DNA from 2 places in the Actinomadura kijaniata genome. Region 2 is predicted to be linked to the other one. Evidence: riboswitches for the same ligand, from Rfam matches in the RefSeq annotation. Region 2 holds a riboswitch; the other holds the start of a gene.
The links. A riboswitch is a leader RNA that binds a small molecule or an ion and turns the genes downstream of it on or off. The one in region 2 is predicted to bind cyclic di-AMP.
Positions count from the first base shown of each region.

Region 1 (3,395 bases), on a different contig from region 2:
CGCGGGCCAGGGCTCTTGGAACACGGCTTACTTGGCGTAGTCGGGGTAGCCGTAGCCGACGATCTGGCTCTTGTTGCGCGTCTTGATCTGGACGGCGTTGCCGGTGTTGCCCTCGACGGTCTTGACGGTGCCGTCGCCGTTGTCCTTGATGACCATGCCGACGTGCACGATGTCGTTGATGCTCTTGCCGCCCTTCCAGGAGAAGAACACGACCGCGCCGGGCTTGGCCTCGGTGCCCCAGCGGTCCCGGTCCTTGAACCAGTTGGCGTGCGCGATCGTCCAGGCGTCGGCGCCCATCTGGTCGGTGAACCCGAGCTGGTCGCCGACCCAGGAGACGAACATGGCGCACCACTGGGCGTCGGTGTAGCCGTCCAGGGAGCCGCCGTCGCGCTTGACGGTCTCCTTGGCGCGCTCGGTCTTCTTGTACCAGTCCTGGAACTTGGTCTCGCCCGCGCCGTTCTCCTTGATCCCGACCTGGGACTCGGCGATCTTGATCGCGTCGGCGGCGGTGGGCCGCTTCTTGGCCTGCTGGGGCTTCTGGGCGGGCTTGGCCTGCTGCGCGGGCTTCTGGGCCGGCTGCTGGACCCGCTGCTGGGGCTGCTGCGGCGGGGCGGCGGCGGCCTTGACGACCGGCTGGGCGGCGGGCTTGGCGGCGGCGATGGCGGCCAGCGCGCCGCTGCGGGGGGCGTCCTTGCCCGGCATCGGGACCGAGGCGGAGGCGGTGGCGGCGGCGGTGCCGATCACGGCGGCGCCGACGGCGAGGGTGCCGCCGGTGCGGACGGCGATCCCGAGCGGGCTGGGCTTGCGGTGCTTGCCTGACACGAAGGTGACTCCTTGGCTTCCATACCGCCTACCGGGTTAGCTGACGGGTTCGGGCGTGGAAGCTGCCCTACGGCCGCGTCGTGGCGGCCGATTCACCCCAGGGGAGATTGGGTCCCCGGCTTCGCGCGCCCGGACAGGGCGCAACGGCGAACTCGGCGGTGGGCGCGTGCGCGCCCGTGACTACGGGTGGCTCCTCGATGAGGAGAAGGAGGGGGGAAGGGGCGTGACCGCCGGGAGGATGGGAGACGGGGTCGGCGGTCACGCCCGTGGTGTGAGGAGGCGCCGTCAGTAGGGACGGACGGCGCCGGCGAAGGTCCGCTTGCGGTAGCCGTCCAGCTTGACGACCTTCACCGAGCTCCCGCTGTGCGGGGAGTGGATCATGTGGAGGGTGTTGCCGGTCTTCTTGTAGACCAGGCCCACGTGCCGCTTGCCGTTGAAGAAGACCAGGTCGCCGGGGGCGAGGTTCTTCCAGGAGATCTTGTTCTTGACGGCGGAGTACTGCGATCCGGTCACGCGGGGCAGGGCGACCCCGGCCTTCTTGTAGGACCACTGCACCAGTCCGGAGCAGTCGAAGGCGTTGGGGCCCGAGGCGCCCCAGCGGTAGGGCTTGCCCTTCTTGGAGGCGGCGGCGCGCAGGGCCTTCTGGGCGAGCTTCTGGCGCTCGGCCCAGGACTTCGTCTTGGCCTGCTGCACGACCTTGGCCACGGGGGTGGCGGCGCTGGCCGAGGAGGTCCCGGCGACGGCGATCGCGGGGGTCAGGACGGCGGTGGCGGCCACGAGGCCGCCCGCCATGCGGGTCCGGCGGGAAATGCTGCTGGCAGCGTTGCTGGGCAGGGGTTGCTCCTTCTTCCAGACGCCTACCGGGTTAGCTGACGGGTTCGGGCTTGGAAGTCGCCCTACGGCGAGGCGGGCCGATGCGTGATCGGGAGGCCGCGCCGATTCACCCCGGGGTCGAGGCGGTTCCGGAAGCGATGTCCGGGACCGTGACCCAAGTGGGTCCCCGGTTCCGCGCACAGGCGGATTCGGCGTTGCCGACGCGTTCGAAAGGCGTGGTGAAGCCAGCCGGAGGCACGGGACCCTGTCGTCCCGCGTGAACGCGCGGCTTGGTTGTCATGGGCAGGGCGGCCGGTCATGCGGACCGGTGAACCGCCGGTGGCCTGGGCCCTCATGGTCCGCCGTGGCGCGCTCTCAGCGCCATGCACGCCGGTTCGCGTGCGCACGGTGCGGCCGGGCCGGCCGAAGGTCTCCCTGGGAGACGGCCGCGACGTCTGGACGACGCCGGGCGGGTGGCGACACGTGGGACGTGCCGTCCGGGGGTTGTCCGTCGTCTGGGGGACGACGTGCGGGGAGAGACACCTGGAAGGTGCCTCAGGTGCCCACAAGGTATCAAAGGTCCACGTGATGGCAAATGCCCGGCAAAAATGACAACGGACCAGGTCAAGCCTGGTCCGTTGTGAGCAAAAGCCCGTGCCGACAGGGGATGCGGCGTTACGGGCGGCTCGCGCCGTAGTAGGTCTGCGCGTAGTAGCCGGATGTGATGTCGACCACTTCGACGTTCTTGCCGGTACGCGGCGCGTGGATCATCTTGCCGCCGCCGACGAACATGCCGACGTGCCCCAGGTTGCGGAAGAACACCAGGTCACCGGGCCGCAACTGGCTCTTGTCGATGTGCCGGGTCGCGGCCCACTGGGAGTTGGTGGTGCGGGTGATGTTGACGCCCGCGGCCGCCCAGGCCTTCATGGTCAGACCCGAGCAGTCGTAGCCGCCCGGGCCGGTGCCGCCCCACACGTAGGGCTTGCCGAGCTGGGCGTAGGCGAAGTTGAGCGCCGCGCGGGCCGAGCCGCTGGCCGGGCCGTTGTAGGAGCCGCCGCCACCGGAGCGGGGCTTCTCCTCCTTCAGGCCCAGCTTGCGCAGCAGCTTCTTCTGCGCGGCGACGTTCTTCTCGACCTCGGCCTTCTGCTTCTTGAGCTCGTCGGCCTTCTTCTTGACCTCGTCGTAGGCGGCCTGCGCCTGGGCCTGCTCGCGGCGCAGCCGCTGCGCGGTCTCCAGGAACTGGCCGAGGTCGTCGCTGCGGTTGCGCTGCAGGTGGGTGAAGACCGCCGTCTGGTCCAGCACGGCCTGCGGGTCGCCGGTGCCGACGAAGCCCGCCACGTCGCCCGTGTCGCCCTTCTTGTAGGCGTTGTTCGCCATCTCGGCGATCCGGGCGCGCTGCCGGTCGAAGGCCTTCAGCTCGCTGGCACCGGCCTTCTTGGCCTCGGCGAGCTTGCGCTTGGCCTTCTTGAGGTCCTCGGAAACCTGGTTGTACTTCTCGACCAGGTCCTCGACCTTCTCGTTGAGCTTCTCGAGTTTCTTCTCTGCTTCCGCCGCGCTGGGCTTGGGAGCTGCGTGCGCGACCGCGACGGGAGTCGTCAGCGTCGCCGTCACGGTCAGGCAGGCAACCGCCGCCATCCAGCGCGGGGCGCCGGCCTTGAAGTCCTTGGCCACAGTCCGGTTCGCCCCTCTCGTCCAACGATGTCAGCGGACGACACTAGCGAGGGCGATCATGCGCCACAACTGAAACGATGGTATTCGCT
Region 1 covers NZ_JACJIA010000013.1:134,404-137,798, forward strand. The annotation lists gene HNR61_RS37110 (CHAP domain-containing protein) at 28-822, opposite strand; cyclic di-AMP (ydaO/yuaA leader) riboswitch at 833-973, opposite strand; gene HNR61_RS37115 (C40 family peptidase) at 1,108-1,614, opposite strand; cyclic di-AMP (ydaO/yuaA leader) riboswitch at 1,661-1,860, opposite strand; gene HNR61_RS37120 (C40 family peptidase) at 2,311-3,306, opposite strand.
Region 1: linked by a shared signal. The riboswitch ahead of HNR61_RS37115 (C40 family peptidase) and the one ahead of HNR61_RS08175 (VldE C-terminal domain-containing protein) in region 2 are both predicted to bind cyclic di-AMP.

Region 2 (3,395 bases):
ACGTTCGAGGCGGGCGGCACCACGGCCCGCGCGGTGTACCCCAAGGAGGGGTGCAACGGGACGCTGACGCTGGCCAGGGGGACCGGCAGCAGCCTCCAGATGACCCTGGACATCGCCAAGCCGTGCTCGGCGGGCAACATCCGGGTCACCCGCAACGGCGACGGGTCGCTGCGCTACGAGTGGAGCAAGCCCGGCAGCGCCCGGGGGTACGCGGCGACGCTCCGCAAGACCTGACCCCTCCGTCCCCGCCGTCCCACCGGTTCCGTGTGAGTTCGGTCACACCGCGTCCCGCCACCTTGGGTCCGTTTTGCGGTTATTAAGCGAAACCCGCCGGTTAAGCCCGCAATAGATCCATTAAGGTGCCTCCAGCGAGTTCTTCGATCTCTGCTGCGGGACGCCCGCCGGGCGGGCCCGCGCGACTGAAGGAGACCCCCCTTTGCGCGTTGCTCCCCGAAGGGCGCTGCTCGTCGGCGCCGTCGCCACCGCCGTCGGAGCGGTCGCCACGGTGCCCGTGCTGGCCGCGCCCGACAGCGACCCCGTCCCGGTCCAGACGACCGCCGCGGGGAACAGCCCGGAGATCCCCGGCAAGTACATCGTCACGGTGAAGGACGGCGCGTCCCTGGACGGCCCCATCGGGCAGGTCCGGTCGGCGTCGCGCGCCAAGCCCCGGATCGAGAAGCTGAGCGGCGCGCTCAACGGCTTCGCCGCCAAGCTGGACGCCGGGCAGCTCAACGCGCTGCGCAACGACCGCCGCGTCGAGGCGATCGAGCCCGACCGCGTGGTCAAGGCGCTCACCACCCAGAAGGCCCCGCTGCCGTGGGGCCTGGACCGCATCGACCAGCGCGGCGAGAAGCTGTCCAAGACCTACACCTACCGGTCCACCGGCAAGGGGGTCACCGCCTACGTCATCGACGACGGCATCGACGTCCGCCACCCCGACTTCGGCGGGCGCGCCAAGGCCGCCTGGACCGCCCCGGCCCTCAAGGACGAGCCGCCGAGCTGCATGTCCCACGGCACCCACGTGGCGGGCACCATCGGGTCCAAGACCTACGGCGTCGCCAAGGGCGTCCAGCTCCGCGCGGTCAAGGTGCTCGACTGCGAGGGCAACGGCGAGCTGTCCGACGTCATCGCCGGGCTCAACTGGGTCCGCCTGAACGCCGCCAAGCCCGCCGTCGCCAACATGTCGCTCGGCGTGGAGGCGGTCTCCCCCGCCCTGAACAAGGCCGCCGACAACCTGGCCAAGGCCGGCGTGTTCGTCTCGGTCGCGGCGGGCAACGAGGGCAACGACGCCTGCCAGTCCTCGCCCGCCTCGGCGAGCCGCGTGATGGCGGTCGGCGCGTCCACCAAGTACGACAACCGCGCCACCTTCTCCGACCACGGCCGCTGCGTGGACGTCTTCGCGCCCGGCTACGGCGTGTACTCGACGCTCCCGAACGGCCGCCGCGGCGGCGACACCGGCACGTCGATGGCCTCCCCGCACGCCGCCGGGGTCGCCGCGCTGTACCTGGGCACCCGCAAGACCGCCTCGTCCGACACGGTGTTCAAGTGGATCATCGGCAACTCCACCCCGAACGCTCTCGGGCGAATCCCGCGCGGCACTCCCAACAGACTGCTCTACAAGAGCAATCTGTGAGTCCGCTCACGTAAGATGGCCCGGCTCCCACCAGGGAGCCGGGCTCACGGGCATCCGGGCCTCCCCATCGGCCAGCGGGGTTTAATCTTGGCGAGGCGACGGATGTCTCGTTGCCGTTCGTTGACTTTCGGTCGGTCGCGTCTCCCGGAGCGCCGGGGCGGGCCGGCCGGATCGAGCCGAGTCCCGAGGCCCATGCCCGGGAGCCGGGGACCCATTCGCCGGGGACGGACCGCGGACGACGCGGGCCGTCCCCGGCCGGGGTGAACTCACCGCCCGGGCGGTGACAGGGCGGCCTCCGCGCCCGAACCCGTCAGCTAACCCGGTAGGCGACCGAGGAGAGGAGACGACGTGGAGACCCCCACCTCCACCGGCCCGCATACCGGCCGGCGCACGGGTCGGCCCGGTCGGCGCGCCGCCTTGGCCCTCGCGGCCCTCGCCGGAGCCGTGCCGATGCTGGCCGGTGCCACCGCGACCGCCCCGCCGGCGGTGGCCGAGCCGGGTGACAACGCCCGCTTCCGGCAGCTCAACAAGCAGGTCGACCAGCTGGAGAGGTCGCTCGGCGGCGACCTGGCCAAGCTGCGGGACGTGCAGTTCGACGCCAACCGGGCGATCCAGCGGGCCAAGGACCTGCGCGCCGAGCTGGACGCGTCCCGGAACCTGGTCGCCGAGCTGGCCGCCAACCAGTACATGACCGGCGGCGGCGACCCGACCGTCCAGGTCCTCACCGCCGGCGACCCCTCCAACGTGCTGGCCGCGATGAGCCTGTCCACGCACCTGGCGCAGAACAAGTCGGCCAAGGTCCAGCAGATCCAGCAGCTCGTCGTCGACCAGGAGAAGGCCAAGCAGGAGGCCGACAGGAAGATCCAGGAGCTGGAGAAGGAGATCGCGGACCTGCGGTCGCAGAAGAGGCGCATCCAGTCCCTGATGAAGAAGTTCAAGCCGCAGTCGCCGGCCTTCGGCCTGGGCGGCATCACCCCGCGCATGAAGCAGGTCAAGGACGAGCTCGACCGGGAGACCGGTCCGTTCCCGCAGATCGGCTGCGTGCGCACCACCGGCGACCCCCAGGACCACGCCCGCGGCATGGCCTGCGACTTCATGGTGACCACCGGCGGCCAGATGGCGACCGGCGCGGCCCAGTCGCTCGGCGACCGCGCCGCCGCCTACGCCATCGCCCACGGCCGCAGGCTCGGCATCAACTACGTGATCTGGCGGCAGCGCATCTACTCGATGCACAGCCCCGGCTGGCGCTCCATGAGCAACCGCGGCGGCGTGACCGCGAACCACTACGACCACGTCCACATCTCGGTCTACTAGACCGGCCCCGGCGCGCGGCCCCTGGTGGACCTCTCCCGGCTCCACCAGGGGCTTTTGCCGTTTCTGCCCCTTCCGTTCACCTGGCGTTGACCGAACGCATCCCTGGGCTCCCTAGCGTTTCCGCGAATCGGTTCATCTAGGAGGATTCGTGGCAGAACGCCAGGTCAGGCGCGCGCTCCCGCTTCTGTCGGTCCCGCGCCACGGCGGACGCGACGCGCTCACGTGCAAGTACCGTTGCGGCAACGCCTGCGACCACCCGGTGCCCAACACCAGCGGCAACGCCTACTTCGGCGACATCCTGGCCGACCATCTGTCGCGGCGCGGGATGCTGCGGGCGGGCGCGCTCGGCGCGCTGGTGGTCGGCGCGGGAGCCGCCGCCTCCGCCGCCCCCGCGTACGCCGCGCCCGCCGCCCCGGCGGCCCCGGCCCGGCCCGGCGGTGGCGGGCAC
Region 2 covers NZ_JACJIA010000002.1:219,515-222,909, forward strand. The annotation lists gene HNR61_RS08165 (serine/threonine-protein kinase) at 1-234, shown strand, start outside; gene HNR61_RS08170 (S8 family peptidase) at 437-1,633, shown strand; cyclic di-AMP (ydaO/yuaA leader) riboswitch at 1,798-1,978, shown strand; gene HNR61_RS08175 (VldE C-terminal domain-containing protein) at 1,982-2,947, shown strand; gene HNR61_RS08180 (PhoX family protein) at 3,096-3,395, shown strand, end outside.